3 regions of the Paenarthrobacter sp. TE4293 genome follow, and region 3 is predicted to be linked to each of the others. Evidence: riboswitches for the same ligand, from Rfam matches in the RefSeq annotation. Region 3 holds a riboswitch; each other region holds the start of a gene.
What was found. A riboswitch is a leader RNA that binds a small molecule or an ion and turns the genes downstream of it on or off. The one in region 3 is predicted to bind S-adenosylmethionine.

Region 1: it holds a riboswitch for S-adenosylmethionine, as region 3 does, so the genes downstream of both, QF015_RS09950 (aminotransferase class V-fold PLP-dependent enzyme) here and QF015_RS12660 (DUF1737 domain-containing protein) in region 3, are expected to answer to the same signal.
Region 2: it holds a riboswitch for S-adenosylmethionine, as region 3 does, so the genes downstream of both, metX (homoserine O-acetyltransferase MetX) here and QF015_RS12660 (DUF1737 domain-containing protein) in region 3, are expected to answer to the same signal.

Annotation. Positions count from the first base shown of each region.
Region 1 covers NZ_JBNJRY010000004.1:229,816-239,592, reverse strand. The annotation lists gene QF015_RS09990 (peptidoglycan DD-metalloendopeptidase family protein) at 1-1,185, shown strand, start outside; gene smpB (SsrA-binding protein SmpB) at 1,263-1,733, shown strand; RNA gene ssrA (transfer-messenger RNA) at 1,847-2,215, shown strand; gene QF015_RS09975 (S1C family serine protease) at 2,372-3,355, shown strand; gene QF015_RS09970 (hypothetical protein) at 3,378-3,707, opposite strand; gene QF015_RS09965 (MFS transporter) at 3,790-5,238, shown strand; gene QF015_RS09960 (metal-dependent transcriptional regulator) at 5,257-5,970, opposite strand; gene QF015_RS09955 (class I SAM-dependent methyltransferase) at 5,980-6,804, opposite strand; gene QF015_RS09950 (aminotransferase class V-fold PLP-dependent enzyme) at 6,976-8,385, opposite strand; SAM riboswitch class IV at 8,418-8,531, opposite strand; gene hisN (histidinol-phosphatase) at 8,715-9,527, opposite strand; gene rsgA (ribosome small subunit-dependent GTPase A) at 9,582-9,777, opposite strand, start outside.
Region 2 covers NZ_JBNJRY010000009.1:175,754-185,530, reverse strand. The annotation lists gene QF015_RS18265 (1-phosphofructokinase family hexose kinase) at 1-334, shown strand, start outside; gene QF015_RS18260 (class II fructose-bisphosphate aldolase) at 316-1,170, shown strand; gene QF015_RS18255 (DeoR/GlpR family DNA-binding transcription regulator) at 1,194-1,985, shown strand; gene QF015_RS18250 (histidine phosphatase family protein) at 2,061-2,741, opposite strand; gene QF015_RS18245 (CPBP family intramembrane glutamic endopeptidase) at 2,765-3,538, shown strand; gene QF015_RS18240 (VOC family protein) at 3,700-4,338, opposite strand; gene QF015_RS18235 (bifunctional o-acetylhomoserine/o-acetylserine sulfhydrylase) at 4,538-5,878, shown strand; SAM riboswitch class IV at 6,063-6,179, shown strand; gene metX (homoserine O-acetyltransferase MetX) at 6,194-7,315, shown strand; gene QF015_RS18225 (hypothetical protein) at 7,344-7,796, opposite strand; gene QF015_RS18220 (winged helix DNA-binding domain-containing protein) at 7,859-9,019, opposite strand; gene QF015_RS18215 (SGNH/GDSL hydrolase family protein) at 9,049-9,777, opposite strand, start outside.
Region 3 covers NZ_JBNJRY010000005.1:324,136-333,912, forward strand. The annotation lists gene QF015_RS12635 (carboxymuconolactone decarboxylase family protein) at 26-508, opposite strand; gene QF015_RS12640 (PLP-dependent cysteine synthase family protein) at 621-1,676, opposite strand; gene QF015_RS12645 (aromatic amino acid ammonia-lyase) at 1,670-3,274, opposite strand; gene QF015_RS12650 (NtaA/DmoA family FMN-dependent monooxygenase) at 3,274-4,602, opposite strand; gene QF015_RS12655 (SulP family inorganic anion transporter) at 4,756-6,459, shown strand; SAM riboswitch class IV at 6,547-6,658, shown strand; gene QF015_RS12660 (DUF1737 domain-containing protein) at 6,672-6,938, shown strand; gene QF015_RS12665 (rhodanese-like domain-containing protein) at 6,935-7,345, shown strand; gene QF015_RS12670 (O-succinylhomoserine sulfhydrylase) at 7,346-8,554, shown strand; gene QF015_RS12675 (hypothetical protein) at 8,565-9,176, shown strand; gene QF015_RS12680 (glutamate--cysteine ligase 2) at 9,163-9,777, opposite strand, start outside.

The sequences.
Region 1 (9,777 bases), on a different contig from region 3:
GTGATCTACCAGGGCCGCCTTCCCGGTGCGCAGCAGGCTTTGCTGGAAGCCCAGGGGCGGGTAGCGAGCGCGGTCAAGGAAGTTGAGGCGTTGGCGGCCAGGGTTGAATTGGCCCAGCAGAACAAAGCCAAGATCACCGAGCAGTTGGAAAGTGACAAGCAGAAGATCACTGATACCAAGAAGCTGATCGGCCAGATTGCTTCCCAGGCCTACAAGTCCGGTGGCGTCCCCACCAACGTTGCGCTGCTGTTTGGTTCCAGTGAGTCCGGCAACCTCACCGAGTCCATGGATCTGGCTGACCAAGCCATGCGCAGCCAGAACGCCGCCATGACCAAGCTGACCCAGCAGAACGCCACGAACGTCAATTCCCAGGCACGGCTTGTAGCTGTCGAAGAAGAAATCCAGGACCTGAAGGCGAAAGCGGATGCTGCCCTTGACCGGGAGAAATCTGCCCGGGACGAGGCAGCAAACAAGAAGGCTGAAGTCGATAAGCTGATCGAAGACACCACCCGCCTCAACGGACAACTCCAGGCTGCCAAGCCCGGAATCGAAGCCAACCTGGCCCGGGTGAAGTCTGAGCAGGACACCGTGGCCGCTGAAATCGTTGAGCGCGACCGGAAACTCAGGGAAGCCTGGGAAGCAGAGCAGCGCCGTCTTGCGGAAGAAGCCGCAGCCGCAGCAGCAGCCGCCGCAGCGTCGCAGGGACGGCCGGCACCTCCGGAACAGCCGTATGTTCCGCCTGCAGCGGGTTCCCCGTCTGCCTTCGGTTTGCGGCACCCCTTCGCAAGCTACGTGCCCATCACGTCCGGATTCGGATGGCGTGCAACCCCACCCGGCACCATTGATTTCTACGGTACCGGCGGCTATATGCACACCGGCATCGACTTCGGTGCAGCCTGCGGCACCCCTGTTTATGCGGCAGCGGCAGGCGAGGTCTTCAACTCCGGATGGAATTCCGCCGATGGCGGTGGCTGGCGCGTGAAGTTGTCCCATGGCGTGGTGCAGGGTAATTCGCTGACCACCATCTACTACCACAACAGCAGCATCGTGGTGGCCAATGGTCAGCGGGTCTCGGCAGGCCAGCTCATTGCCTATTCCGGGAGTACTGGTAACTCAACGGGCTGCCACGCGCACTTCGAAACGTGGCTGAACGGCTCCGCAGTAGATCCCATGAACCTTCTCTAGAACGTGGGGGAGTGCACGGCACGCCCCCGACGCTGGCGTACACTAGTTGAAATCCGCATCTAACAAGGAGTTCTACCGTGCCCAAGGAAAGTGGCCGTAAGGTAGTGGCCACCAATCGGAAGGCCCGGCACAACTACCATGTCCTGGACACCTATGAGGCCGGCATTGCCCTCATGGGAACAGAAGTAAAGTCCCTCCGTGAGGGCCATGCCTCCATGGTGGACGGCTTCTGCACCTTCTACAACGACGAGTTGTGGATGGAAGGTATCCACATCCCCGAGTACCACCAGGGGAGCTGGACCAACCATGCCGCGCGCCGCCGTCGTAAGCTGTTGCTTCATCGCGACGAACTGGACAAAATTTCGCAGAAGATCCGCGAGTCCGGTTTCACCGTGGTACCGCTTCAGCTCTATTTCCTGGACGGCAGGGCCAAGGTGGAAATCGCCATCGCCCGCGGTAAGAAGGACTACGACAAGCGCCAAACGCTTCGTGAGCAGCAGGACAAGCGGGAATCACTGCGTGAGCTGCGGGAACGCAACCGCCGGTAGGCGCCACGCCCACCGCATCCGGGGAATGTTCCACTGGATGAATGCGTTATGATGGGTAGTCCGACGGGAATTCGATGACATCGATGCTCCGGTCGGGTTTGGTAACAAAATACGGGGATGATCGGTTTCGACGATGTTAGTCGCGACAGGTGAAGCGGGCCGAGGATGCAGAATTATCTCGTAAACGCTGTCTGCAAACCAATAAGTGCCGAATCTAAGCGCACTGACTTCGCTCTCGCTGCCTAAGCAGTAAGACAGTCCGTCAGCCCGGGGTTGCTATCGCCCCGGTTCCTGGCGTCATTTAGGTAGCCACTGCTGTTTGCCTTCGTCATTGAGGTAAACGGGACTTTTAGATGACTGGGCCCGGATCAGCCACCTGTTCGCAGGATGGCTGGGGCCGAGAAAATCCGACGCGAACTGCGCCCGGAGAAGCCCTGACAAAACGACATCGGACGGGGGTTCAATTCCCCCCATCTCCACCTCGGAAAGCCCTCGGATCCTCGTGATCCGGGGGCTTTTTCATGCCCTGACACGGCCGCGTTCACCCACGGCGTACCGGATGGAGGACTACCAGCAGCCGGTTGGCCGTTGAACTGGGTAAGCGCCGAACATGGCGGAGCGGTGGCGGGAGGCATGTGATGAGCACTGAGCCGGAGTTCGAACTCCAGGACCCTGAAGACGAACAGGCCCTGGACGCGTATTCCACGATTGTGGTTCGCGTGGCGGAATCAGTCACGCCCCATGTTGCAGCCATCGAGATGACCAGTACCGGACGCCGGGGCCAGACCCGCATGGGCAGTGGGTCGGCCGTCGTCTTCACCGGTGACGGGTTTATGCTGACCAACGCCCACGTCGTGGCCGGCATCCGCTCGGGCCGGGCCGTGTTTGCTGATGGCAGGCACACGGATGTGGAGTTGGTGGGGGCGGATCCTTTGTCGGACCTTGCCGTGGTCCGTGGCGTGAAGTCCACACCACCGCCGGCAACGCTGGGCAATGCCGACACCTTGAGGGTGGGCCAGCTGGTAATCGCCGTGGGCAACCCCTTGGGCCTGGCCGGATCGGTGACTGCGGGTGTGGTCAGTGGCTTGGGCAGGTCCATTCCTGTCCGGGCCGGCGAACACAGGAGGGTCATTGAAGATGTCATCCAAACGGATGCCGCGCTGAATCCCGGTAATTCCGGAGGTGCGCTGGCAGATACGCGGGGTCGCATCGTGGGCATCAACACCGCGGTGGCCGGATTGGGCCTCGGGTTGGCGGTACCGATCAACACGACGACCCAACGAATTATCGCGTCCCTGTTGAGGGACGGGCGCGTGCACCGCGCGTACTTGGGGCTGGTGAGTACGCCGATCCCATTGGATGCCAGTGCTGTAGTGCGGACAGGGCAGAAGGAGGGACTGCGCGTCGTGGAGGTGATTTCCCAATCGCCGGCGGAGCTGTCCGGACTTCAACCGGGGGACGTGGTGCTGCGGGCACAGGGGAGGGCAGTGTCCAGTGCCGAGAGCCTCCAGAAGCTGCTGTTCGAGGAAGCCATTGGGCAACCTTTCCCGCTGACTGTGCTCAGGGAAGGAAAGACGCTTCAGGTGGTGGCTGTTCCGTCGGAAATGAGCCAGCAGCCGTGAAACAAGCCAGCGGGAACTGAAGTTAGGCCTTGGTCTCCGGCACATCGACGACGCCCACGAAGCGACTGCCTACACCTTCGTATTCGCTGCGGACCTCGCCCAGGAAGAGCTTGGGAAGGTCACTGTTCCTGTGGGTGCCACAGTAGACGAAGGAAAAGTCCGGCCACCATTTTTTGGGACGGATCGCTTCGGAGTAGCCGCATACAGCGCAGGTGAGGTGAACCCAGACGGGTCGCTTGCCGGTCCGGTTGGCGCGGGACTGCACCAGCCAGGCCGGTGGATTGTCCTGGATCTCGCGGAGTTCTGCTTCGGAAAGCCGGGACGGAATACCGTGGCGCTGTGCCATTTCCATCGAAATATCAAGGGCCAATGCGGCATCACGTCTGCTGATCACCACTCAACGATACGGGACGTGGCGGGCGTAGGCTGTGCTCATGACTGACGCAGTGACCCTACCGCCGAGTACTCCTCTTCAGAAACGTGTGCTGGTGGTCGCGATCGTGGCGTCGTTCATCGCGATCCTGGATGGATTTGTGGTCAATCTCGCACTACCGGCCATCGGGAGGGAGCTCGGTGGCGGCCTGGTAATCCAGCAGTGGGTGGTGGACGCCTACCTGCTGACGTTGGGTGCCTTGATTCTGGTGGCTGGCTCCCTGTCCGACCATTTCGGCAGGGCAAGGATTCTTGAATGGGGCTTGGCGGGTTTTGCGGCAACGTCGGTGTTGTGTGGACTGGCGTGGTCGGGCGAAGTCCTGGTGGTGTCGCGGGCGCTCCAGGGAATTGCCGGCGCCCTTCTGGTACCGAGCTCCCTGGCCATGATCATCACCTCGTTCTCCGGGCCCGCCCAATCCAAAGCCATCGGCCAGTGGTCCGGCTGGACCAGTGCTGCCGCGATCGTGGGTCCGCTCATTGGCGGCATGGCGGTAGACCTTCTCTCCTGGCGTGTCATCTTCTTCATCAATGTCATCCCGGCAATTGCCATCTGGCCTATGCTCGCAGGCCTCCGCGCTTCCGATGCAGCGAGGGATAAGAGTAAACGCATCGACTATGTGGGAGCCTTGCTGGCCATGGTGGGCCTCGGGGGTCCTGTCTATGCCTTCATCGAGCAAGGGCGCATGGGCTGGGGTAGCCCGCAGGTGTGGGTGCCCCTGGTGGTCGGTATTGCTGCCATGGCGCTGTTCCTGGTCCATGAGGCAAGGGCTGCTGAGCCCATGTTGCCCTTGAGGCTCTTTGGCATCGGCAATTTTGCCTGGGGTAATCTCGCAACCCTTGCCATTTACGGCGCGATATCCCTCGGATTCTTTGTGTTGGGGATCTATCTGCAGCAGGTTGGCGGTATGGCAGCCACGCTGGCTGGTATTGCGCTGCTGCCGGGTACGGTCATCCTCATGCTGGGTGCCTCGTATTTCGGTGGCCTGGCGGGCAAGTATGGGCCGCGGTGGTTCATGACGGTGGGGCCGCTGCTGTGCGCGGTGGGATTCCTGATGTCGTTGTCGGTCCAGGAGCCACTGAACTATTGGACCCAGGTGTTGCCGGGGCAGATCGTCTTCGGCCTCGGTCTCGCCACACTTGTTGCGCCCTTGACGGCCGCCATTCTGGGCGCCGTGCCGCCCGAGGAAGCCGGGATCGGTTCAGCAGTGAACAACGCGGTGGCCCGCATTGCCGGGTTGATCACCATTGCCTTTGCAGGACTGATCGTGGGGCCGGTTTTTGCCCGGCAAGGCTTGTACAACGCCCTGCTGGTTACGGCGGGACTGTTCCTGATCGGGGCCTTGGCCTCCGCCGTCGGGATGAGAAACCCTGCCAAGGGGGCGTCCGCTGCTGCTGACGGCGAACCGGATGCAGCGTCCGACGACGACGGCGCGGCCGGGCAGCGTACGTGACCTTTCGCCGGGCCCGGGTCAGCGGGCGGGGAGGATGCAGCCTTCGTGGACCCCAGCGCTCTGAACCCAGAGCGCGGATGTTACTTCGTCCGCAAGATCGAACTCGCGGCCTTGGGAACCGCTTCCAATCCGAACCACCAGTGCCCCGCCGAAGGGCTTGCGTCCGACGACTTCGACCGGTGCGTCCAGGGCAATCTCTTCCGCTGCCAGGTACCTGAGGAGATCCGGGTTCTCGTCGCTGATCCTGGTGATGCGGCCCGAGTGGCCCTGGTCCAGCTCAATCATGCGGTAGGCGTGCGGCAGGTCAACGGAACCATCGGCCGAAGGGATCGGATCGCCGTGCGGGTCCCTGGCGGGATGGCCAAGTTTGGCGGACATTCGCTCGATGAACGTATCCGACACCGCATGTTCCAGCATCTCGGCCTCATCGTGGACCTCGTCCCAGCTATAGCCGAGTTCTTCCACCAAGTAGGTCTCAATCAATCGGTGGCGGCGCACCATGGCCAGGGCCAGGCGCATGCCCGCAGGAGTCAAGCGGATGGCGCTGTAGGGCTGGTGGTCCACCAAGCCCTGGTCCTTGAGCTTGCGGACCATCTCTGAAACCGATGAATTGGCCACACCCAGGCGCTGGGCAAGCTGGGAGGACGTAATGGGTTTGTCTTGCCACTCCGTGAAGGAGTAGATGACCTTGACGTAGTCCTCGATCGAGGAGGAGGGCGTACTGGTCTTCACCCTCCCAGCCTACCGCGGCCCGGCACTGTGGATCTTGAACGCCCGCCAGGTCTGCGTCACGTAGGGCAAGTGGATGGTTTCGCCAGGCTTGTGCCCGAGGTGGTCGTAGAGGTACCACTCCAGGTTGCCCATGACCTTGGCCCTGGTAGCGTCGTTGGCGCGGAGGTAGTAGCTCCGTGACTTGGTCAGCTCCATGATGTCTTCGGGCGACGATGCGTCTTCCCACTTGGTGAAGTGGCTTTCCAAGCCTGCGAACTCCGGGCCGATGACTGGCCGGAAGCCGGGCTTGTGGACGTCTCCGGCGTGCATGATGCGCGAGAGCCGGTGAACCCAGGGAACCTCAGTATCCAGTTGGTTCCAGATCAGTCCCAAGGTTCCTTGTGGCCGAAGAATCCGGGCAATTTCGGTGCTCGCCAGGAGTGGATCGCACCAATGCCAGGCCTGGGCAACACTGACGACGTCGAATGCTGAGTCCGCCAGTCCAGTTGCCTCGGCCGTCCCTTCCAGGGCAGTGACCTGTTGATGCGCCTTCCGCAATTGCTCCAGCATGTCGGCGGAAGGATCGACGGCGGCGACCTCCAGCCCCCGCGCGGCGAGGAGCGCCGTGAACTTGCCTGTCCCCGCGCCGACGTCCGCAGCTGCCTTTGCCCCTTCGGGAACCAGCCAGTCCACGGAGTCCAGCGGATATCCGGGCCGCACGCGGTCGTAGTGCTCTCCGCCGTCTTGGAAGCTCTGGCCAAATTCGTTGCGGCGGGCAGCATGCAGCTTGGGACCACGTGGTCCGGCGGGCCCCGGGATGCCGGGCTGTCCGCTCGAGGCGGCCGGAGAACGCAATGCCACGCCAAGACTCCTTCAGAGGGTCGCGAAAGATACCCTACGAATTTACCGCAGCTGCCGGACGGCCGGTCCAGGGGAACTCATCGTGCTTGGCCGAGTCCGCCGTGGCCGAGCCTTCCAGTCGAGCGTGCCGTACAGCCAACCGCGCAGTCCAGCGCGCCGCGCCTTTTAGTCGACAGTGCAGGGAGCTGCGCCTGCTGTGCCGGGAGTGTTGGGAGCCCACTCCGGGTAGCTCCGGTGATCGTTGGCGGGGACCCAACGGCCCTCGTCCACCACGTAGTCCCAGCCCAGTCCGTTGCGCTTGAGGCCTTCGATGCCTGCGAGCAGCCTTGTGGCGTCCTCCAACCGGGAGCCGACGCCGAAGCTGGCACGCAAGGAGCCGGACGGCAGCCCGAGTCGCTTGAGCAGGGGGTGGGCGCAGAAGCGGCCGTCACGGAGCCCGACGCCGTGCTCAGCAGCCAGATAAGCGGCGACCAGTCCGGCGTCGAAACCTTCCACGGAGAAGTTGACGACGCCGATGGTGTCCACGGAGTCGGTGAAGATCCGGTGAACGGTCACGCCGTCGATGGTTTCAAGACCGGACACCAAGTACGAACGGATGGCCGATTCGTGGGCGTGCCAGGCCTCTTGGTCCAGGGCGGCAAGGACCTGCGTGGCCCGGGCGAGGGTTGCGGCTCCGAGGACGTTGGGTGAGCCGCCCTCGTGGCGCGCAGGACCACTGGCCCAGCTGACCGAGTCCAGGCGTGCCTCACGTACGGCGCCGCCACCGGCCAGGTGGGGCGTCCCGGCGTCGAGCCAGTCCGGACGGCCAACCACGACACCTGCACCGAAAGGCGCGTAAAGCTTGTGACCGGAGAACACGACGTAGTCGACGTCGGCCTCGGTGATGTTGATCCGGCGGTGGGGGGCCAGTTGGGCGGCATCCACCACGATCCGGGCACCGTATTCGTGGGCCAGCGAAGCAAGTTCGGCGATGGGCAGGATTTCACCCGTGACGTTCGAGGCACCTGTCACGGCGAGCAGGCTGACCCCTCCTTGCGACAATTCCGCGCGGAGTTTGTCCACGGTGGCCGTCAGCGTTGCGGCCGCGACCACACTGCGGTGGGGGACGCCCTGCCAAGGAAGCAGATTGGCATGGTGTTCGATGTCCAGGTAAAGAACTTCCCCGGCTGGCCGTCCATCGATCTGGGGAAGGCAACCGGCCAGAAGGTTCAGTGAGTCCGTGGTGTTACGGGTGAAAATCACGGAGTCGTCGGGGCGCCCGCCGACGAACTCACGGACAATGTTCCGGGAATTTTCATAGACGGACGTGCTGATCTGGGAGGCATATCCCGCACCGCGGTGAACGCTGGCGTAATAGGGCAGGACTTCGTTGAGGTACGCGGAGACGACGGTCAGGGCCGGTGCCGATGCGCCGTAGTCGAGGTTGGCGTAGCGGACGTGTCCGCCCTGGATCAGCGGAGCCTGCAACTCGGCTCCCGTAACCGCAGCGAGCGGGCGCGTTGCGGCAGCTGACGTGGACGGGATGTCATCGGCAAAAGACGGAATGATGTTTGAGTTGAACGTGACAGTGCTCATGGGACCTCACTCAAGAGGGACCCCCATAGGGGGATCCGCGCTTGCCGCATCCGTTCCGGACCGGCCGGGTCGTCACCCGGGGCACCCCACCGCGAATGGAGGGTTGCCGGCCAGCAAACCGGGGTTTAGCGCTGGCACTCGTGACCTGTAAAAAGGTTAGGGCACCTCCGGCAGGCCTTCCAAAGCCACGTCGGATTATTAAGCACTTTGTTACGCCGGGTGGAATTTGGCCGATCAGCCGAAGAAAAAACGGCGGATGCCACATTAAGGTGGCATCCGCCGTCGAATATTCGCTGAACTGCCATCTACCGTCAGTTCGGCAGGTAACGCTAAAGGAGGTCGTCGAGGCCCGGGTTGAGTCGCTTCAGGACCTCTGAGTGCAGGATCGAGTTGGTGGCCAGGGCATTGCCCCCGAACGGTCCGTCCTCGCCTTCCAAGGAGGTAAAACGGCCGCCGGCTTCCGTCACGATGGGGACGAGGGCTGCCATGTCGTACAGATTCAACTCAGGCTCGCACGCAATGTCCACCGCACCTTCCGCCACCAGGCAGTACGACCAAAAGTCCCCGTAGGCACGCGTACGCCAGACGTCATCGGTGAGACCCAGGAACTCGTCGAAGTTTCCCCGTTCCTTCCAGCCGGTCAGGCTCGAGTAAGACATGGACGCGTCGGCCAGATTGGAAACGTTGGAGACCTTCAGGCGGGTAGCAGAAGCCAGGGACCGGCCCGTGTAGGCGCCCATGTCCTTGGCGGCCCACCACCGTTTGCACAAGGCGGGGGCACTGACGACGCCCACAACGGGTTCGCCTTCATCCACCAGTGCGATCAACGTGGCCCATACCGGAACGCCGCGGACGAAGTTCTTGGTCCCGTCGATGGGATCGATGACCCAACGGCGTGAACCGTGCCCGCTGCTGCCAAACTCCTCGCCGAGGACGGCATCGCGCGGGCGGGAGCGCGAGAGCTGTCCACGGATTGCTTCCTCCGCGGCTTTGTCCGCGTCAGTGACAGGCGTGAGGTCTGGCTTGGTTTCGATCTTCAGGTCCAGAGCCTTGAAGCGATCCATGGTCTGGGCATCGACTGAATCAGCGAGGACGTGGGCAAGGCGCAGGTCATCGTTGTAGGTGGAAACGGGATGGGTCATGCCACCAAACTATCCTGAAACGTTCGCTGCAGTGGGGACGTGAAGCCGCAACGATCAGTTGACGGTGCCCAGTTCCTTGGTCTCTTTCGCTTCCAACCGTGGGTCCGCACCCAGCAACCGGCGCAGCGACGCCAGTCTGGCTTCTCCCGAGGGTCCTGCATGGCCTTCGCGCACCCAGGGATCCAGACCGCAGTTAACGGCGGTTGCATCGTGCTTGCACCCACGTTCGCAGGCCTCCGTGCCGGGCTCA
Region 2 (9,777 bases), on a different contig from region 3:
AGCAGCCCTGTCCCTGATTGCCATGGGCGCCCGCACGGTCCTCGTCAGCGCAGGCGCTGACGGCATGCTCGCCTTCGACCACGCAGCCCCCGGTGGCTACTGGAACGCGCGACTGCCCGAGGCCCTGAGCGGCAACCCCACCGGGGCGGGCGACGCCGGTGTGGCGGCTGCCGCCGTCGCACTCGCCGAAGGCATCACCGAACCGCGCGAAATACTGCGCCGGGCCACCGCCTGGTCAGCAGCGGCAGTGCTCATGCCCGCCGCCGGTGAAATCTCGCCGCGGTACCAGGAACTTCAAGACCAACTGATCGTGACATGGAAGGAGACCCGGTGACCCTGGTCAACACGCGGGAACTCATGGACAGGGCCGCAGCCTCCGGCACAGGCCAGGGCGCGTTCAACATCATCCACCTTGAAACAGCCGAGGGCTTGGTGGCCGGAGCCGAAGCCGCAGGTGTTCCGTTGATCCTGCAGATCTCCGAGAACTGCGCCAAGTACCACGGCGGGCTGGAGCCCGTCGCGTCAGCCGCGCTCGCGATCGCCCGCTCGGCCGCTGTCCCGGTCGCACTGCACTTGGACCATGCTGAGTCCGAAGACCTGGCCCTCGCCGCAGTGGACCTCGGATTCGGCTCGGTCATGTACGACGGTGCACACCTGCCCTACGAATGGAACGTCGAAGTCACCCAGCGTGTGGCAGCGTACGCCCACCAGCGCGGCGTGTACGTGGAGGCCGAGCTCGGCAAGGTCGGAGGCAAGGACGGTGCCCATGCGCCGGGCGTCCGGACCGACCCCGCCGAGGCCCGGGATTTCGTCGAGGCTACCGGAGTGGACGCGCTCGCCGTGGCCGTCGGTTCCTCCCACGCCATGACGGAACGAAGCGCTGCCTTGGACCTGCACCTGATCACCCGCCTGAAGTCCGCGGTGGGAAAACCGCTGGTCCTCCACGGCTCCTCAGGCGTCACAGACGAGATGCTCGTAGCCGCTATCGGCGCAGGTATGACTAAAATCAACGTATCCACACATTTGAACGGGTTCTTTACCCGCGCCGTCCGTGAGTACCTCGATGCCAACCCTGCAGTGGTGGATTCCCGGAAGTACATCAAGGCCGGCCGTGACGCCCTTGTGCTGGAGTCCGCACGTATGCTGACGCTGTTCGCCAAAGCGAAATAGCAGGAACCCGCGAAAGGCTCGTCATGACCCGCACCGATCGGCTGACCGCCATCCTCGATCTCCTGGCCGAGTCCGGCCATGTGGAAGTCGAGGACATCGTGACGCGTCTGGGCGTGTCACCGGCCACGGCGCGCCGGGACCTGGACAGCCTCGCCAAACAGCGTTTGCTCAGCCGCACCAGGGGAGGCGCGACGACGGGATCAGTGGCCTACGACCTTCCGGGCCGCTACAACCGCGACGACCACGCCGAGGCCAAGCAGGACATCGCCCAGGCCGCCTCCGCGCTGATCCGTCCGGGGGCAGTGATCGGTCTCAGTGGAGGTACCACCAACACGGCGCTGGCCCAGCTGCTTTCCACCCGCGAGGACCTCAACGCGCCGTCCAACAGGCCCACCCTGACCGTCGTGACCAACGCCATCAATATCGCCTCGCAACTGGCGGTCCGGCCCAACATCAAGATCATGGTCACAGGAGGCATCCTGAACCCGCGCTCCTACGAGCTCGTGGGCCCGTACACAGATGTGATCATGCAGAAAGTGGCCCTGGACATTGCGTTCATCGGGGTCAACGGCGTGGACCCCGACCTCGGCCCCACCATTACCGACGAGGGCGAAGCGATGGTCAATACCGTCATGGCACGCCGCGCCACGGAGTCCTACGTTGTGGCCGACTCCTCCAAGGTCGGGCGACGCTCTTTTGCCGCCATGGCCGGCTACGACTTCCGGCACCTCATCACCGATGCCGGAATCAGCGCCGAGGACAAGGCAGCCTTCGAAGCCAAGGGCACCGAAGTCATCGTCGCGCCCGCCAGCTAGCCGCGGCGGCCGGCCAGCGTCACCAGCCAGCGTTACCGGGCAGCCGCCCGGCTGTCGGCCGCAATTCCATCCAGGCTAGAACTGCACCCTCGGCGCGTGCAGCACCGAATCGTCAACATCCCTGGGCACCCACTGGCTGAACGGTAAATCGAGGCTGTACTGGCCGTCGTCGTTCCTGATCAAGGTGCGCAACTCGGCGTTCTCCGGGTTGTTGAGCGATTCAAAGTACTCGACGGTCCAATGGAACCAACGCATGCAGAACAGCCGCATGGTCAACCCGTGAGTGACCAGGAGAGCGTTCGGCGCGTACGTGGGCTTCTGCCAGTGGCGGTACAGCGTTTCCATGAAGGACGACACGCGGTCGTACACATCGGAGCCGGACTCACCTTCGCGAAACCGGTAGAAGAAATGGCCGTACAGGTTACGCAGCTCCTTCTGGTCTTCGATCTCCCCGGCGATCTGGAAGTTTGCCCAGTCCTGCTCCCGAAGCCTTGGTTCCTCAATGACGCGCTCGACCAAGGGGCCAAGGTTCAGCGCTTCCAAGGTTTGGTACGCCCGCAAATACGGTGACACATAGACGCAGACTTGTTGCCCGTCGAGCGTCCGGCGCAGGTCCTCACCGGCCACACGGGCTTGCTCGATGCCGGCCTCCGTCAGTGGAATCCGGTAGTCCGGTACGCGGTTGTAAATGGACGTGTCGGCATTGGCGGCGGACTGGCCGTGCCGGATCATGAAGATTCTTGCTGGGGCACCCATCCCACCAAGCATAGGGTGGGTACATGTTCCTTGCTTCCCGCCGACGGCTGCGCGCCGAAGTACTGATTGTGCTGGGCCTTTCCCTGGGCCAGTCGGCCGTGTACTCCGTGGTTCAACTGCTGGACAAGATGACGCGGGCTCCGTTGGCCGACGCGACCTCAACCCTCAACAGATCCCAAAGCACCCGCGAGTACTTTGACCTTACCTACCAACTGCTGGACATCATTTTCGCGTTGGTGCCGGTGGCCTTGGTCTTCTACTTCCTGTCCACGTACCTACAGGCAAACCGCAACGACGAGGGCGGCTCGGCGTTTGCCCGGCTCGGCTTCAACTTTGCCCGCCCCGGCAAGGACCTTCTTCAGGGCGTGGGACTCGCGGCTGCCATTGGGATCCCTTCGTTGGGACTTTACGCCGCCGGGCGGGCTCTCGGAATCACCACGGCGATTGTGCCCAGCGGCCTGGACGCCTACTGGTGGACCGTGCCGGTGCTCATCCTCTCGGCCATCCGGCACGCGATCGTGGAAGAAGTGATCGTGGTGGGATATCTCCTGGACCGCTTCGGAAAGTTTGGGTGGAGCATGCCGGTGGCCATCGTGGTCAGCGCCGTCCTGCGGGGAAGCTACCACCTCTACCAAGGCTTCGGGCCGTTCATCGGCAACGTGGTCATGGGACTGGTGTTCGCCTGGATCTATACCAAAACCAAGCGGGTGATGCCCTTGGTGATTGCCCACGCCTTGCTGGACATCGTGGCGTTTGTTGGCTTCAGCCTGTTTGGCAAGGCGGTAGGCCTGGGCTGACTCCACCAGCCGGCAATAGTGGCTGCTTGGCAAGCCCATACCGTGCGTTAAACATATCCGGCCGCCATCGGTGGGTGACGTCATTGGCACCCGCTGATGGCGGCCGAAGCTTTTCCGGACATGGTTGACCGGCGCCGGGGCTGGCCCGGATGAAGGAGCGGTCAGATGGTGACGGCCCCGGAGGCGGTTTCGAAGGTTACTGACATGATGCCCGGGGTACCGTGCGGTGCCATCCACTGGACTGCAACATCCTCCAGCGGCTTTTCCACCGGTTCGCCCAGCCATTCGGTGACGCGTTCTGCCGAGCCCGCAATGGTGAGGCTGGACATCTTGACGTCGCTTTCGTAGATCCTGGACGGGTGCAGTGAGGGGTCGCCCTCCCACTTGAGCAGGTACGGGACCTGGGGATCGGCAATCAAGCCCAGGATGCCGATCTGCTGCCACACCAGTTCGCGGCCGTCAGGGAACTTGCGGTTGCCCGGAACAGCGGAGCGGCCAAGGCGGTCTTCGAATGGAGCCAGGTCATCAACGGCGACGCACCAGCCCATCCAGCCACCACCGGCAGCCGAGCGGGCACGGACTGCCTGACCAAAGGGTGCTTTGTCGGAAGCGGGGTGGTCCAGGACCTCCACGACTTCCAAATACTTGTTATCCGCCAAGGGAATGATCATGTTCCGGGTGCCGAAGCGCGGGTGCACTCCGCCCCGGACAGCGTCCACTCCCAATGCCGCGGAAATTCGTTCGGTAGTGGCCAAGAGGCCATCTCGTTCACAGGCGTAAGAGACGTGATCCATGCGCATGGCTTCATCTTGGCACTTTGTGATCGGGGTCTCAGCTAAGTCAAGCCTAACTAAGGTGGGATGTGCATAAACCTTTGCGTGTGGCGTCACGCAGGGACGCGAAAAGACCGAAAGATTCCACCGGCGTCACAAAGCTGTCTTAGGCTCCGGACACTTCCTAGACTGGCCACAGCTCACCCGCAGCACTTCCGCCGAACCCATGCGCCACGAACAGGAGAACTCCATGTCCCAAGGATGGTCTTTCGAAACCCGCCAGATCCACGCAGGCCAGGAGCCCGACTCGGCTACGGGCGCCCGGTCGCTGCCGATCTACCAGACCACGTCCTTTGTGTTCCCCAGCGCCGAGAGTGCAGCCAATCGTTTTGCGCTGGCCGAGCTCGCACCCATTTACACCCGGATCGGCAACCCCACGCAGGATGCCGTGGAACAGCGGATCGCGAGCCTCGAGGGCGGCTTGGGTGCTCTTCTGCTCAGCTCGGGCCAGGCTGCGGAAACCTTCGCCATCCTGAACATTGCGGAGGCCGGGGACCACATCGTGGCCAGCCCCAGCTTGTATGGCGGTACGTACAACCTGCTGGCCCATACCCTGAAGAAATTCGGAATCTCGGTCACGTTCGTGGAGGACCCGGACAGCCTGGACCAGTGGCGTGACGCCGTCCAACCGAACACCAAGCTGTTCTTCGGCGAGGTTGTTTCCAACCCGCGCCAGGACGTCCTGGACATTGAAGGCATCGCCCGTGTCGCGCATGAGGCCGGCGTGCCGCTCATCGTCGACAACACACTGTCCACGCCCTACCTCATCCGTCCCATCGAGTGGGGCGCCGATATCGTGGTCCACTCGGCCACGAAGTACCTGGGCGGCCACGGTTCAGCCATCGCCGGGGTCATCGTGGACTCCGGCAATTTCGACTTCGGCCAGGACCCGGAACGCTTCCCGGGATTCAACACCCCGGATCCGAGCTACAACGGACTCGTATACGCCCGCGACCTGGGCAAGGATGGTGCCCTTGGCGCCAACCTCTCCTACATCCTGAAGGCGCGGGTCCAGCTTCTTCGCGACCTTGGCTCCGCCGTTTCCCCGTTCAATGCCTTTCTGATCGCCCAGGGCCTGGAGACACTGAGCCTGCGCGTGGAGCGCCACGTGTCCAACGCCACCAAGGTTGCCGAATGGCTTGAAACCCACGACGACGTCGAGTCGGTCGCCTATGCGGGCCTGCCGTCCAGCCCTTGGTACGACCGTGGCCGGAAGTACGGTCCCCGTGGAACGGGCGCCATCGTCGCGTTCAACATCAAGGGCGGCGTCGAGGCGGGCAAGCGCTTTGTGGATGGGTTGGAACTGCACTCCCACGTGGCCAACATTGGAGATGTCCGCTCGCTGGTGATCCACCCGGCCTCCACCACGCACAGCCAGCTGACGGTCGAGCAGCAGGTGGCTGCGGGCGTCAATCCGGGGCTGGTGCGGTTGTCCGTGGGTATCGAGCACGTGGATGACATCATTGCCGACCTCGAGGCCGGATTCCGGGCAGCCAAGGGCGCCTGAGCCGCCCCTGGAAGACACGGCGCGACCGCGCCCGACGCCTTTACTGGAAGGCCGCCCGGACCGACGATTATTCGCCGGGCGGCATTCCGGGGCGCCCGTTCGTGAACGAAGCCGTCCTAAACCGTCACACTGGTGTCACATTCTTCGCCAGAACCGCCCTGTTTTTCCTAGACTCTTCGTATTAGGTCATGAGTGCCAGCAGACAGCCCCGGCTTGCTGGCCGGCAACCCTCCTCCGCGGTGGGGTGCCCCGGGTGAAGACCTGGCCTGTTCGCACGCAAGGCGACAGGCAAGCGCGAGGATAGGTGTCAAAGGAATGACCATTACTGCTACAGCCCTTCCACAATCCGGAGAAGACGACGGGACCGTCAAGTACGCCGGGATTGGACCGCTGGACCTTGAGGCCGGTGGTTTCCTCCCGGATGTTGTCCTGGCGTATGAAACGTGGGGGAAGCTGAACGCGGATGCGTCCAACGCTGTGCTCATCCAGCATGCCCTGACGGGAAGCACGCATGTCGCCCGCGGAGCCACTGATGAAGAGGGCTGGTGGGAGCAGTTGGTTGGCCCCGGTGCCACCATCGACACCAACAGGTTCTTCGTCATTTCCATCAATATCGTGGGCGGCTGCTACGGCAGTACCGGACCCTCCTCCGAGGCGCCGGACGGGCGTCCCTGGGGCTCCCGGTTCCCGTTGGTCACCTTGCGTGACAGCACCGAGGCGGAGGCCCGGCTGGCCGACGCCCTCGGGATCGACGCCTGGCATGCCGTATTGGGCGGTTCGATGGGTGGAGCCCGCGCGCTTGAATGGGCTGCGACGTTCCCCGAGCGGGTGAAGCGCTGCGCCGTGATTTCTGTAGGCGCGTACAGCACGGCTGAGCAGATCGCCTTTGCACAGGCCCAAACCCTGGCCATCCGGCAGGACCCGAACTTCAACAACGGCGACTACTACGGTGGCACTGCCCCTGAGCGCGGGCTCGCCTTGGCCCGGCGCATTGCGCACATCACCTATCGCTCGGCGTTGGAACTGGATTTCCGCTTTGGCCGGGAAGCGCAGCACCAGGAGACACCCCTGGCCGCTGCGGTGCTGGGGGAGCGCGGCCGCTACCAGGTGGAAAGCTACCTGGACCACCAGGGGACCAAGCTTGTCCGGCGGTTTGATGCCAACAGCTACATCGCCATTACCGAAGCCCTGATGTCCCATGACGTTGCGCGTGGACGCGGATCGCTGGAAGCGGCGTTATCGCGCACCACCGCGGAATTCTTCGTGGCGGCGGTGGACAGCGACAGGCTATATTTCCCGGCACAGTCCCGGGAATTGGCGGCAGCGCTGCCGGGGGATGTGCCGGTCCATGTCATCGAGGCACCCATCGGCCACGACGGCTTCCTGACGGAAATCGGACAACTCTCGGCGCAACTCCGCGAAGCGTTCTTCGCTTAGATCGCGCCGTCGGCCTGCACAGGCCGGCTTAGCCGTTCATGATCTGGCCGCGCTGCTTCATGTAGTCCTCCATGGCGATTTCCCCGTTGCTGAACTTCGCATCGAGCTCTGCCAGCTTTCGGGCCCGGTAGCCTTGCGGCTCCGTTCCGCTGGCCGAGGGAAACGGTGTGGGGGATGAAGGGCTCGACGGCGGACCGGCCTGCGGTGCCGATTCCGCGGGGCGGATGACGCTCGGCGGGGACTGATACCCCGGGTAATCCTGCTGCGGGTTGGCGGGTCCAGGGTGGGGTTGCCCCGGATACTCCGGATACCCCGGGTAGTCCTGTTGGGGATACCCCGGGCCAGGCAGATGCTGCTGCCGATAGCCGGGACCGCGGAAGGTTCCGTCCTGGATCCGGCGTGCGCGGGAACGGTTGTACATACGGATCCCGAGTGGAATCAGCCACGAGCAGACGATGATCCAGAAGATCAGATTGTTCACAGTGCAGGCCTCCTAGGTCTTATCCCAGCTTAGCCCTGCCACCTGATGCCACCCCGGATGCGTCAGAGCAGCCTGGTGTCCATCCCCAGGAACCGTCCATAGCGTTCAACCTCGGCCTCCAGTGCCAGCTGTTCCGGCGGGGTGGTGGGCTGGTTCATTCGGACCTCCACCCGGCACGCCCCGCCGGAGAAGCTGTGCCGCCACCATCCGGCCAACCTGCCATCCAGCAGGACCACGTGCATTGGTCCGTTGTCCTCGGGCAAGTACGGTGCTGTCCCGCCAAGGTAGCTTCGGGATTCCGAGTAGCCCATGACGTACTCGTCGTAGCACTGGATAAGGTCAACGCGGGGGAGCGCGGATTCCCTGGCCGGAGCACGATCCCCGCCGTTGACGAGGTTCTCCACGTCCCCGGAGTCAAGGTGGAACTCGAAGCCGTCGAAGGAGACCGACGCCAAGGTCCCGGGGGAGAGCTCCTCCGCGACGCGGAGGCCCAGCCTGACGTCCTTCATGGTCATCCCGGACCATGCGGCGCAATCCTTAACGGTGGCGGGTCCACGGCTGCCGAAGTACCGCAGTGCCAGGTGCCCCAAGGCCCGTTCACGGTCCTCCCCGGAGAGTGCCGTACGAACCAAGCCAGGCACGCGCTCCTCGAACAGGGCATACGTCTGTTTCAGGGCGCCGCCGGCCGAGCGCACGGGTGCTCCGCTCACCAGGATGCAGCTGATTTCGGCATGCATGAGGTGATAAACGAAACCCAGGCCTTTGCTGGGGAAGCCCGCCTGCCCCATGACCTCAGCCAGTTCTTCGCGGGTCTTGTGGGCGCCTCCGGCCACCGCCGCGGCCAGGATCCGGCCACTGAGCAAGGCCGAGTCCGCATCCACCCCTGTTTGCCGGTACATGCCCTTGTTGCCCTGATGGAGCCGGTCGGCCGAGAGCCCCATCAACCAGCCGAGGTCGTCCCGGTGCACAAAGTGCCAGGTGGGCCGGAGGATGTGGGTTCGCAGGATCGTTCCATCGGCGACGCCCTGCTCCACGTCGGAAGAAGTGGCGGCCGACGTCCGTTGGGCAAGCGTCCACCGCGCATACGGAAACTCCTGTGACTGGACGGCGAGCAGGTTTCGGACCACCTCGCCCGCCGGACCGGCGGCCGGGGTCCGCAGCTGCTGTCTCCTCAGGCGCAGGCGCCGGACGTTCTCCGCAGAGCGGGCCACATCATCTGCCACTTCGGCACCCGAATACCTGGAATGTCACCCTAGCTCCGTGGCAGCAAAGTGCCGCTGGGCCCGAAGACGGGTCCCGGCGTCGGGCGCTTTGGGGTGATGCCGTCGCCCGAGGACTGGTGCCGCAGCCGGCGGATAACCCACGGAACAAAGTACTCCCGGGCCCAGACAAGGTCGGACGAACGGGCTTCGCGCCAGGTGCGCGGAGGCAGCGGCTTGGCAACCAAAGGTTCCAGGGTGTGCTGGACGTTAAGAGACTCCAAGACCATCATGGCGATGGTGTGGTGGCCAAGGGGTGAGAAGTGCAGCCGGTCGGCATCCCACATCTGCTGATCGGCCAACTGCCGCAAGGACCACATGTCGGCAATCACGGCGTCGTGCCGCGCAGCGACTGTCCTGAGGTTCTCGTTGTAGATGGCTACCTTGCCGCGGATGCGCCCCAGGACAGAGGCTGCGGTGTCGGGACCGTTGAACAACACCACTGTGGCGCCACCGGAACCCAGCTCGCCAACCGCGGCATCGAGTTTGGCGGCGAGTACGTCCGGGTCGCCCCCGGGCCGGATGAGGTCGTTGCCGCCCGCTGAAATGGAGACCAGATCGGGCTGCAGTTCGAGGCAGGGCCCCACTTGCTCATCGACGATCTGCTGGAGCAGCCGGCCCCGGATGGCGAGGTTGGCGTAGGCGAAGTCCTCGTGTCCCCGGCCCAGTTCCTCCGCAACCCGGTCCGCCCAGCCGCGGTGGCCGCCGGGGTTCATCGGCTC
Region 3 (9,777 bases):
GGTCAGGACGCTTCGGTATGCGGCCCTACTTCTTGGCGGCGCGTACCGGGTGCTCGCTCAGGATCGACAGTCGGTTGAAGGCGTTGATCCCGATGGCAGCCATGCAGAGCACGCTGATCTGCTCGTCGCTGTAGTGCTGCCGTGCCTGCGCGAAGAGCTCGGGGCTGGGCCGTGAGGAGCTCATACGGGTAATCTGCTCGGCAATCTCCATGGCCACCACTTCTGCGGGCTCGAACAGCTGCACCTCCTTGTACACAGCAACCAAGGACAACCGTTGTTCGGTTTCGCCGTATTTCAGGGCCCGACGATGGTGAAGGTCCAGGCAGAAGGCGCAGCCGTTGATCTGCGAGGACAAGTAATTGATGAGTTCGAGCGTCCGGCGGGGGATGCCAAGCCGGTCGGCTTCCTCCACGAGCTGCTGGGAATAGTGGCTCAGCGTTGCGTAGAGATCCGGCTGCTGCTTGTCCAAATAGCCAGCAAGGCGTGGCTGCGTTTCCTGTTCGGGCATGGTTGGAGCTTAACGCAAAGGAGCCGGACACCCTCAAGTGGGAGAGCGTCCGGCTCAAGCCCGCAAGAGGTGAGAGAGCGTCCGGCCCAAGCCCGCAAGAGGTGAGAGAGCGTCAGCCCGGGGCGTCGGCGGCGAGCCGGATGCCGTGCTCCGCCAGCCACACCGGGTTGAAAGCCTTGCTCAGGTAGTTGGTTCCGGCGTCGGGGGCTATGGCCACCACCACTGAACCGTAAGGCGCCGCCCGTGCCACCCGAAGGGCAGCGGCCACGGCGAGCCCCGACGAAGGACCCAACGCGAGCCCTTCCTCGTCGAGGAGCCGGTGAACGGTGGTGTAGACCTCGTCGTTGGGGATGCGGAGGAACCGGTCCACGATGCCGCGATCAAAAGCCTTGGGCCACTCGGGTTCGGGCCAAGAGTTCCCCACGCCGTCCACCAGGATCTCGCCGGGATGTCCGCCACTGTAGGCAGAGCCATAGGGGTCGGCCCCGACGACCTCCAGATGACCACCGGGCCTCAAGGCCGCTACCTGTTCCTTCAGGTACCGCCCGTTCCCGCTGATGGTCCCGCCGGTCCCGATGCCGGCAACGAAGTGCGTCACCAAGCCCCCTGTCTGCTCCCAGATTTCCGGTCCTGTGGTTTCGTAGTGGGCCAGGGGATTCGCCGGGTTGTCGAACTGCATCGGCCGCCACGCACCCGGCGTCTCCGCCGTAATCCGGGCAGCTACGGCACGGGCGTTCTCCGGCGATTCCGACGGCGCGTTCCAGTCCGTCAGGACCACGCGGGCGCCGTAATTGTGGAGGGCGGCGAGCTTCTCCTGCGAAATGGTGTCACCGGTAACCACCACCACGGGGTGTCCGGTCAAGTGGCCAATGAGCGCCAACCCTATCCCCGTGTTGCCCGAGGTACTTTCCACGATGGTGGCCCCGGGCTTCAGCTCCCCGGACCTCTCTGCCGCCCGAACCATGCTGAGTGCGGTGCGGTCCTTGATGGATCCACCGGGGTTCTCGGACTCGAGCTTGACGTGGATGGCGCTGCCCAGGCCGCGGCCCAATGCTTCGAGCTTCACCAAGGGCGTGTTTCCCACTTTGTCCAGGACCGAAGCATCCAGCCCGTCAGGCACCGGGGCCGCCGCGTGCACCCCTTGGTGACGAATCGTCGGATTCACCATGACCCCGTCCCTTCCTCTGTCTCCGGGAAAAGCTGGCTGACGACGTCGCGCAGTGCAGCCCGGGCCCGTTCCACCAGGTCCGGCGCCGAAGGCCTGTCGGCCAGCACGTCGGCGAGCCGGCCCACGACGACGCCTGTCCCCCTCCCGAGGGGCTGCGCAGCTCCCGCTTCGAGCAGCAGGTACGAGGCCGTCAGAGCCTCGATCGTGACGAGCTTCTCCAGGACATCCAGCGACTTCTCGAGTTGCTGCAGAGCCAAAGGGGCAAGTGTTGAGTGGTCCTCGACGTCGGCCGAAAGAGTGGGGGCGCCCAGGGTGGCCGGGGCTGCCAGGAACTTGAGCTCGGCCAGGAGCCCCGCAGCGGAGTACCACAGCAGCCCGGGCAGCTCCTCCTGGGCCAGACCGGGGGCAAGACCGGGACCGGCGCCGACACCGCTCCCTGTTTCAGCTGCCGCCTGTAAATGCCGGGCCCGGATAGCCCGCTGCGGAGGATATAACTTGGCGATGCGCCGTTCACTGGCAATCCCCACATGGGCCAAGGCCAGCCGCAAGCTCTCAAAAGCAAGGGCGAGCTGCATCGGTTGGAAGTTTCCGCCCGACACCATCTGGCCGGAGTCGACATCCACCAGCGGGTTGTCGCCTCGGCCATTGAGCTCCACCTCCAGGGCAACACCGAGCTGCGCCACGAGGGACCGGAAGGCCCCGTGGGTCTGCGGCGCTGCACGGAAGGACAAGGCATCCTGCACGGACACCTCAGGACGGGCACCCTCCAACCACCCACCGCTGAGCAGGCGGCGGACAGCATCAGCCGAATCACCCTGGCCGTCCACCGCCTTGGCCGCCTGGATTGCCGGCGAAAACGGACTGAGGTTACCGCCGCCGTCGTACCTTGCGATGCTCTCCAGCGAGAGGGAAAGCGCGACGTCGGCCAGTCGGGCCAGATGCTGCAACCGGACCAGCGCGAGGGTCCCGGCGCCGACGGAGTATGCATTGGCGCTGACAAGGGCGAGCGCCTCACCGGGCGCGAGGACCAGGGGTTGGAGCCCCGCATCGGCGAGCGCTTTGGCACCCGGCACCAGGGTGCCGTTCGCGTCGATAGCTTCGCCCTCACCGATGGCGACGGCGGCGACGGCGGCCAGCTGGGTGAGGTCTGACGACCCTACGGAACCTTCGCGAGGGATGGCGGGGAGGACACCGCGGTTGAGGAGTTCGGCATAGAAGCCCGCTGTTTCCGGCCGCACTCCCGAGCCGCCCCGGCTGAATCCGATCAGGCGTGCGAGGATCACTGCCCGGGCCGCGGCGCGGTCCAGATATTCGCCCACCCCGCTGTTGTGGTACCTGACCACCTGGACCTGATAGGCCAGGAGCGACTTCTCCTCCACATCCGTGTCCCGACCGGACCCGAGAAGGGTGTTGAGTCCATAGACCCGTTGTCCGGACGCCGCCGTGCGCTCCAGTATTTCCCGGGAACGTCCGATCAAAGACAACGCATCTGGGTTGAGTTTCACGTGGAACGTGAGGTCTTTGGCAGCCAAGGCAACACTTCTCGCAGTCACCGGTGCCGTCCCGAGGAGAAAGGTCCGTGTTTCGGAAGAGACCATCAGAAGTCCAAGAGATTCTGCCGGAACCCACCGTTGCCGTAACTCTTCCTCAACAGGCCGCGGCGACGCAGCTCCGGGGTGAGCTTGTCCAGCACCCCGTGCACCGTCACCGGATCCACGAAGCCGGAGAAGAGGAAGCCGTCTCCACCCACTGCAGAACCGGTCTCCTCCAGGTAGTCGGCGATTTCGTCCGCTGTTCCGATGATCGAGTCGCCGGCACCGCCGCTGCGGGCCTGCAGGATCTGGCGCAGCGTGGACCCTGGGGGCGCGGCCTTGGCAAAGTGTTCCAGCGTTCCCTGGTTGCTGTTGGTGCTCAGCTCGGGAAGGGGCTCGTCCAGGTCGAACTTCTTGAAGTCGATCACGGAAAGGTAGGAGATGGAGTTGAGTTGGCTGTCGATGTCCCGTTGGGTGAGCTCCCGGCGTTGCGCCCGCAATTCCTCTGCCTCGGCGGTAGAGCCAACCACAGTGGGCTTGAGCACGAACAGGACCTTGACGTCGTCGGGGTTCCTGCCGGCTTTGGCAGCCTCGGCGCGGATCGAGTCCCGGTAGGACTTCATGCCGTCGACGCCCCGGGCCAAGGCAATGGCAACATCGGCATGGCCTCCTGCAAACGCCTTGCCCCGAGGCGAAGCCCCAGCTTGAACCAGCACCGGCTCCTCCGGCAAAGGCGCCGTGTTCAACGGGCCCCGCACCTTGAAGAAGTCGCCTTGGTGGTTGATCGGGTGCACTTTGGTGTGATCGGCGAACACGCCGGCGTCAACGTCCTCAATCACGGCGCCTGGTTCCCAGCTGCGCCACAGCCGCCGGACGACGTCGACGAATTCCTCAGCTTTCTCATACCGCAGATCGTGTTCAATCTGCTGGTCCAGCCCATAATTCTGCGCGGCAAGGTCGCTCCCTGAGGTGACCACGTTCCACCCCAATTGCCCCTCGGAGAAGTGCTGCAAAGTGGCCAGGAGCCGGGCAGCTGTGAAGGGCGGGTAGAAGGAGGCGCTGACCGTCGGCACGATCCCCAAGTGTTCGGTGGCAGAGAGAAGGTAGGGAACCAGCGCCAGCGGATCGTGTTTGGGCGCGAACGAAGCATGGGCCAGGGATACCTCGGCCGAACCACCATAGGTGTCCGGCACCGTGAGGGAATCCTCGATGATGAACAGGTCCAACCCGGATCGCTCAAAAGCCCGGACGGCTTCCTGGTAAAGGGCGGGTTTCTTCCAGTCGTAGCCCAGTCCGTAGCCCGGCGTCCCCCATCCCTGAACACCGAATCCGTGGCCCACAAACCATCCAAAATGCAGCATGGGCTTGAGTGTAGAACTGCTCTGTCCGTTCACCACGACCTGATTTCATGCGAAGTTACAGGGGGTCGTACTGGGTCAATTATGCTCCCGGGACGTCACATTTGAACGTCCCCCGGACCGGTCCGGATTTCCACATACGGCGTTCGCCGTGTTCCGCAAAGAGCAGGGGTCGGGAATGATCGCAGTATGAGTGCAGCAACCACCCGTCCTTCAGCCAAGGACCGGCTATCCGGCGTCTGGGCCCTCAAGGGCTACCAGCGTGAATGGTTGCGGCACGACATCATCGCCGGTGCCGCACTGTTCGCCCTCCTGGTGCCGGCGGGGATGGCCTACGCGCAGGCCGCCGGGCTTCCTCCCGTCACCGGGCTCTACGCGACTGTCATCCCGCTTCTCGTGTATGCCGTCGTCGGGCCTTCCCGCATCCTGGTCCTCGGCCCCGACTCGGCTCTCGCCCCGCTGATCGGAGCGGCGGTCATCCCCCTGGCGGCGGGCGGCAGCGACAAGATCGTGGCCCTGGCAGGGCTCCTGGCGTTGCTGGTTGGCGCCATTATGCTGGCCGGTTCCGCACTGAGGCTGGGTGCGATCACCGGCCTGTTGTCCAAACCGATCCGGCTCGGGTACCTGAACGGGATCGCGCTGCTGGTGGCGCTGTCGCAATTGCCGGCGTTCCTGGGAATAGAGGCCGACGGCGATATCTGGCAAAAGCTCGCTAAGGTCACCACCGGGGTAATCACTGGTGGGGTCAACCTCTCCGCGCTGCTGGTGGGAGTGGGTTCGCTGGCGCTCATCTGGATCCCGAGGTTCCTGAAGTGGAAGGTGCCTGGCGTTTTGTTGGCGGTGGTTGGCTCCTGCGTGGTGACGGCGCTCTTCGACCTTGACGACGACCTGAAGGTCACGGGGGTTCTCCCCCAGGGCCTGCCCATGCCCGCACTCGACGGCATCGGCTGGGTGGACGCCCTGACTCTGCTCCCGGCCGCGGCGGGCATTGCCCTCATGGCCTTCGCAGATACTGGCGTCCTCTCCCAAACCCTGGCCGCCAAGGAAGGCAAGCGGGTGTCCGGCAACAGGGAGATGGCAGCGCTCGGGGCGGCAAACGCTGCCACAGGATTGCTCGGTGGATTCCCCATCTCCGGAAGCGCCTCCCGGACACCGGTGGCAGTAGACGCCGGAGCCAAGTCGCAACTGACCGGTGTCGTGGGAGCAGCCTTGGTGCTGGCGTTCATGCTGCTGGCTCCGGGAGTGACCGGATACCTGCCCTCGGCGACCCTGGCCGCCGTCGTCATTGCCGCAGCAATCGCCCTGGCAGATCCGGCCGGCGTCAAAAGACTCCTGGGCATGAGCCGAAGCGAGTCCGTAGTGATGCTGGTGGCATTCCTGGGGGTCCTGACAGTGGGTGTCCTCCAAGGAATAGTGGTAGCCATTGCCTTGGCCCTCCTGGATTTCGTCCGTCGGGCGTGGGATCCGTATCGCACCGAACTCGGCACAGAAGAAGGCGTCCCCGGCTACCACGACCTCGAACGGCACCCCGAAGGCAAACGCATCCCCGGGCTGTTGATCCTCCGCTTCGATGCACCCCTGTTCTTCGGCAACGGGCACGTTCTGGCCAGCTTCGTGAGGGAACAACTGGATGAGGCCCCCGACGAAGCCGCGGATCCCGTAGGCCACGTCATCCTTGCCGCAGAACCCATCACCGGGATCGACACCACGGCCTTGGACGATCTGGTCACCCTGGACGAATGGCTGGCCAGCAAAGGAGTGGACTTGGTGTTCGCCGAGCTCAAAGGGCCGGTGAAGGACACGTTGCTCCGTCTTGGCACGGCGGCCCGTTTCACGCCGGACCATTTCTTCCCGACCGTCGGGGCTGCGGTGCGGGCCCTGAAGGACCACTAGCCGATGCAGCCGCCGATTACGCAACATGACGACGCTGCAACCGCCTGCAAGTGCAGCCCGATGCCCGTGGATGTTACGTTTTTCTTGAGTAATGAGTACCAGCGCAAAGCCCTGACTTGCTGGTCGGCAACCCTCTCTCCGGCGGGGTGCCTCAGGTGACTACTCGGCGTATCGACACTTCGAACTGCAAGCGTGACTGAGGAGCACCAGCAATGCCTGAACCCACTGAAGAAAAACTCTCATACCGCCTGATTACAGGCCCGGATAACCGTGAATTCTGCGAGCGTATCCACAACTCCCTCGCCGAGGGCTATGTGCTCCATGGCAGCCCGGCCGCGACCTTCAACGGCACGGACGTCATCGTTGCCCAGGCCATCGTGCTCCCCGCCGCGATCGCCAACGCTGATGCCGCCGTCGCCAATGCCGTAGACCAGCTGGAAAACGACGACGACCAGGAAGCATTCGAGGGCCACGCATGAGCTACGCAGGCGACCTGACCCCGCAGGACGCGTGGGCCAAGCTCGAAAAGGGCGCCATTTTGGTGGATGTCCGCACCGAAGCCGAATGGGCCCACATCGGCATCCCCGACACCAAAGCCACCGAGAACGATCCCCTGTTCATCCAGTGGAACCTCGCCGGTGGCATCCCGAACTCCCGCTTCATCGACGATCTGCAGCAGCAGGCACCCGAGGATGACGCCGTGGAGCTCGTCTTCATCTGCCGTTCCGGACAGCGTTCCATCTCGGCCGCCGTCGCTGCTACGCAAGCCGGTTTCACCGCCTACAACGTCCTTGAGGGCTTTGAGGGCGAACCGGACCGCTACGGTGAGCGCACCGTCAACGGCTGGAAGAACCGTGGCCTGCCAACGAATCTGGGGACCGAGTAAGTGACTTTTAATCCCGATGCCGCCGGCTGGAGCCCCGACACCCAGGCCGTCCGCGGCGGCCTTGACCGCACCAACTTCCAGGAAACCTCCGAGCCCGTTTTCCTGAACTCCGGATTCGTGTACGAGTCGGCCGCTGCTGCCGAGCGTGCCTTCACCGGAGAAGACGAACGCTTTGTCTACTCCCGCTATGGCAACCCGTCCGTGGCTACTTTCCAGGAACGGCTCCGGCTGCTCGAAGGCGCCGAAGCGTGCTTTGCGACGGCGTCCGGCATGTCCGCGGTGTTCACAGCCCTGGGTGCCCTGCTGGCTGCCGGTGACCGCGTGGTTGCCGCCCGGTCGCTGTTCGGCTCCTGCTTCGTCATCCTCAACGAGATCCTGCCGCGCTGGGGCGTGGAAACGGTATTCGTGGACGGGCCGAATCTGGAGCAGTGGCGTGAGGCCCTTTCCGTGCCTACTACCGCGGTGTTCTTTGAGTCTCCGTCCAACCCCATGCAGGAGATCGTCGACATCGCTGCCGTCAGCGAACTGGCGCATGCCGCCGGGGCGACTGTCGTCGTCGACAATGTCTTTGCCACTCCCCTGCTGCAGCGCTGCGGTGAGCTGGGTGCGGACGTCATCGTCTACTCCGGCACCAAGCACATCGACGGCCAGGGACGTGTCCTTGGCGGCGCGATCCTGGGCACCAAGGAATTCATCGAGGGTCCGGTCAAGCAGCTCATGCGGCACACAGGCCCCTCGCTGTCCGCGTTCAACGCCTGGGTGCTGACCAAGGGCCTGGAGACCATCGGGCTGCGGGTGAACCACAGTTCTGCGTCCGCACTGAAGATCGCCGAGTGGCTGGAGCAGCAGCCTGCCATCAGCTGGGTCAAGTACCCGCTGCTGAAGTCCCACCCACAGTACGAGCTCGCCGCGAAGCAGATGAAAGCCGGCGGCACTGTGCTGACGTTCGAGCTGTCCCCGTCCACTGGACGTTCTGCCAAGGAGGCCGCGTTCGCATTGCTCGACGGCCTCCGCGTCATCGACATCTCCAACAACCTGGGTGACTCCAAGTCGCTCATCACCCATCCGGCCACCACCACCCACCGGGCCATGGGCCCCGAGGGACGTGCGGCGATCGGACTCAGCGACGGCGTGGTCCGTCTGTCTGTGGGACTGGAAGACGTGGACGACCTCATCCTGGATCTGGAGAAGGCCCTCAAACAGGTCTAACCTTGCTGCCATGAGCGGGAACCACCCCTACCGCCGTGCCGGAGCGACCATCGTTGCCGGCACGGTGGTGTGGTTCGTCGGCATCTCCCCGGTCTCCCGTGTCTACATCACCCCCGACAATGCCGAACGCCTGCGCATGCTGACAGCGGGCCAACGCGGCTGGATCGCGGGGCAACATCTGACCGCTGTGGGAACCGTCGCCGTGCCGGTGGGATTCGCAGCGTTCGCCCGCGCGCTCCCCGGCAAGGACGCCTCGCGGAGGACGGCGGGAAAGTGGGCTCTCGCAGCCGCCGGAGCGTTGCTCGCCGGCGCCCCGCTGTTCGTCTCAAGCCTCGCCCGGCGTGCTGCCGACCTTGAGGGTTTCGCCTACCGCAGGGGCTCAAACGCCCCGTTCCTGGCGTACTCCGGACTCCATGTTGTGGCGCTGGCTGCCCTCGGCGGGAGTCTTTTGTCCCTGCCCACACAACGCTGGATCGGGCTCACTGCTGCAGCCAGTGCGCCCCTTTACGGCGCCATCCTGGTAGCGAAAAAGGACATCCCGCCGTTCGTCTTCTACGCGGTGGAGGGGCTCGTCGGCGCGTACCTGATGATGTGGGAAGACCCGGACGCTAAGGCCTCCTGACCCGCGTCAGCATCGGCGCCGGTTCCCTGTGCGCGTCGGCGGTCGCACCACGCACCGTCATTTTCGCTGCATGGCCCACGACGGCGGCCAAGGCGTCGCTGGTGGGTGGACTGTCCGGCTGGCTCTGCCCGCTGCGTTGCCTTTCGTTGTAGCGGGCAGCGGTTTCGCGTTGTTCGCGGGCACCGTTGCCCCTTCCCAAAAGGTCCGAAATCCCTGCTTTGACCAGCTCCAACTCGCCTTGGTCATCCAGCACCGGGCTCAGGTAGTCCACCAAGGCCCACACGACCTCCGCGGCCGGCAAGGGGCGGAAGTCACCAAAATCCAGGAGATCTCCACGCAACCCCGAGTTGCTCGCCTGCCAACTCGCCATCCGCAGGAGTGCCGTGGGCACTGCGGTGGGCTCAACGCCGTCGAGCATTTCCAAGGAAGCCGTCTCCACCAAGGCGCGGACCAGCACCGCGATCAATGCGGCGTCGTCCGCCCGGAGGCAAACGTCAGCCACGCGGACCTCCACCGTAGGGTGGTCCCTGGAAATGCGGGCATCGAAGTAGATCATGCCTTCGTCCAGGATCACGCCCGTCTCCAGGAGCCGCTTCACCAT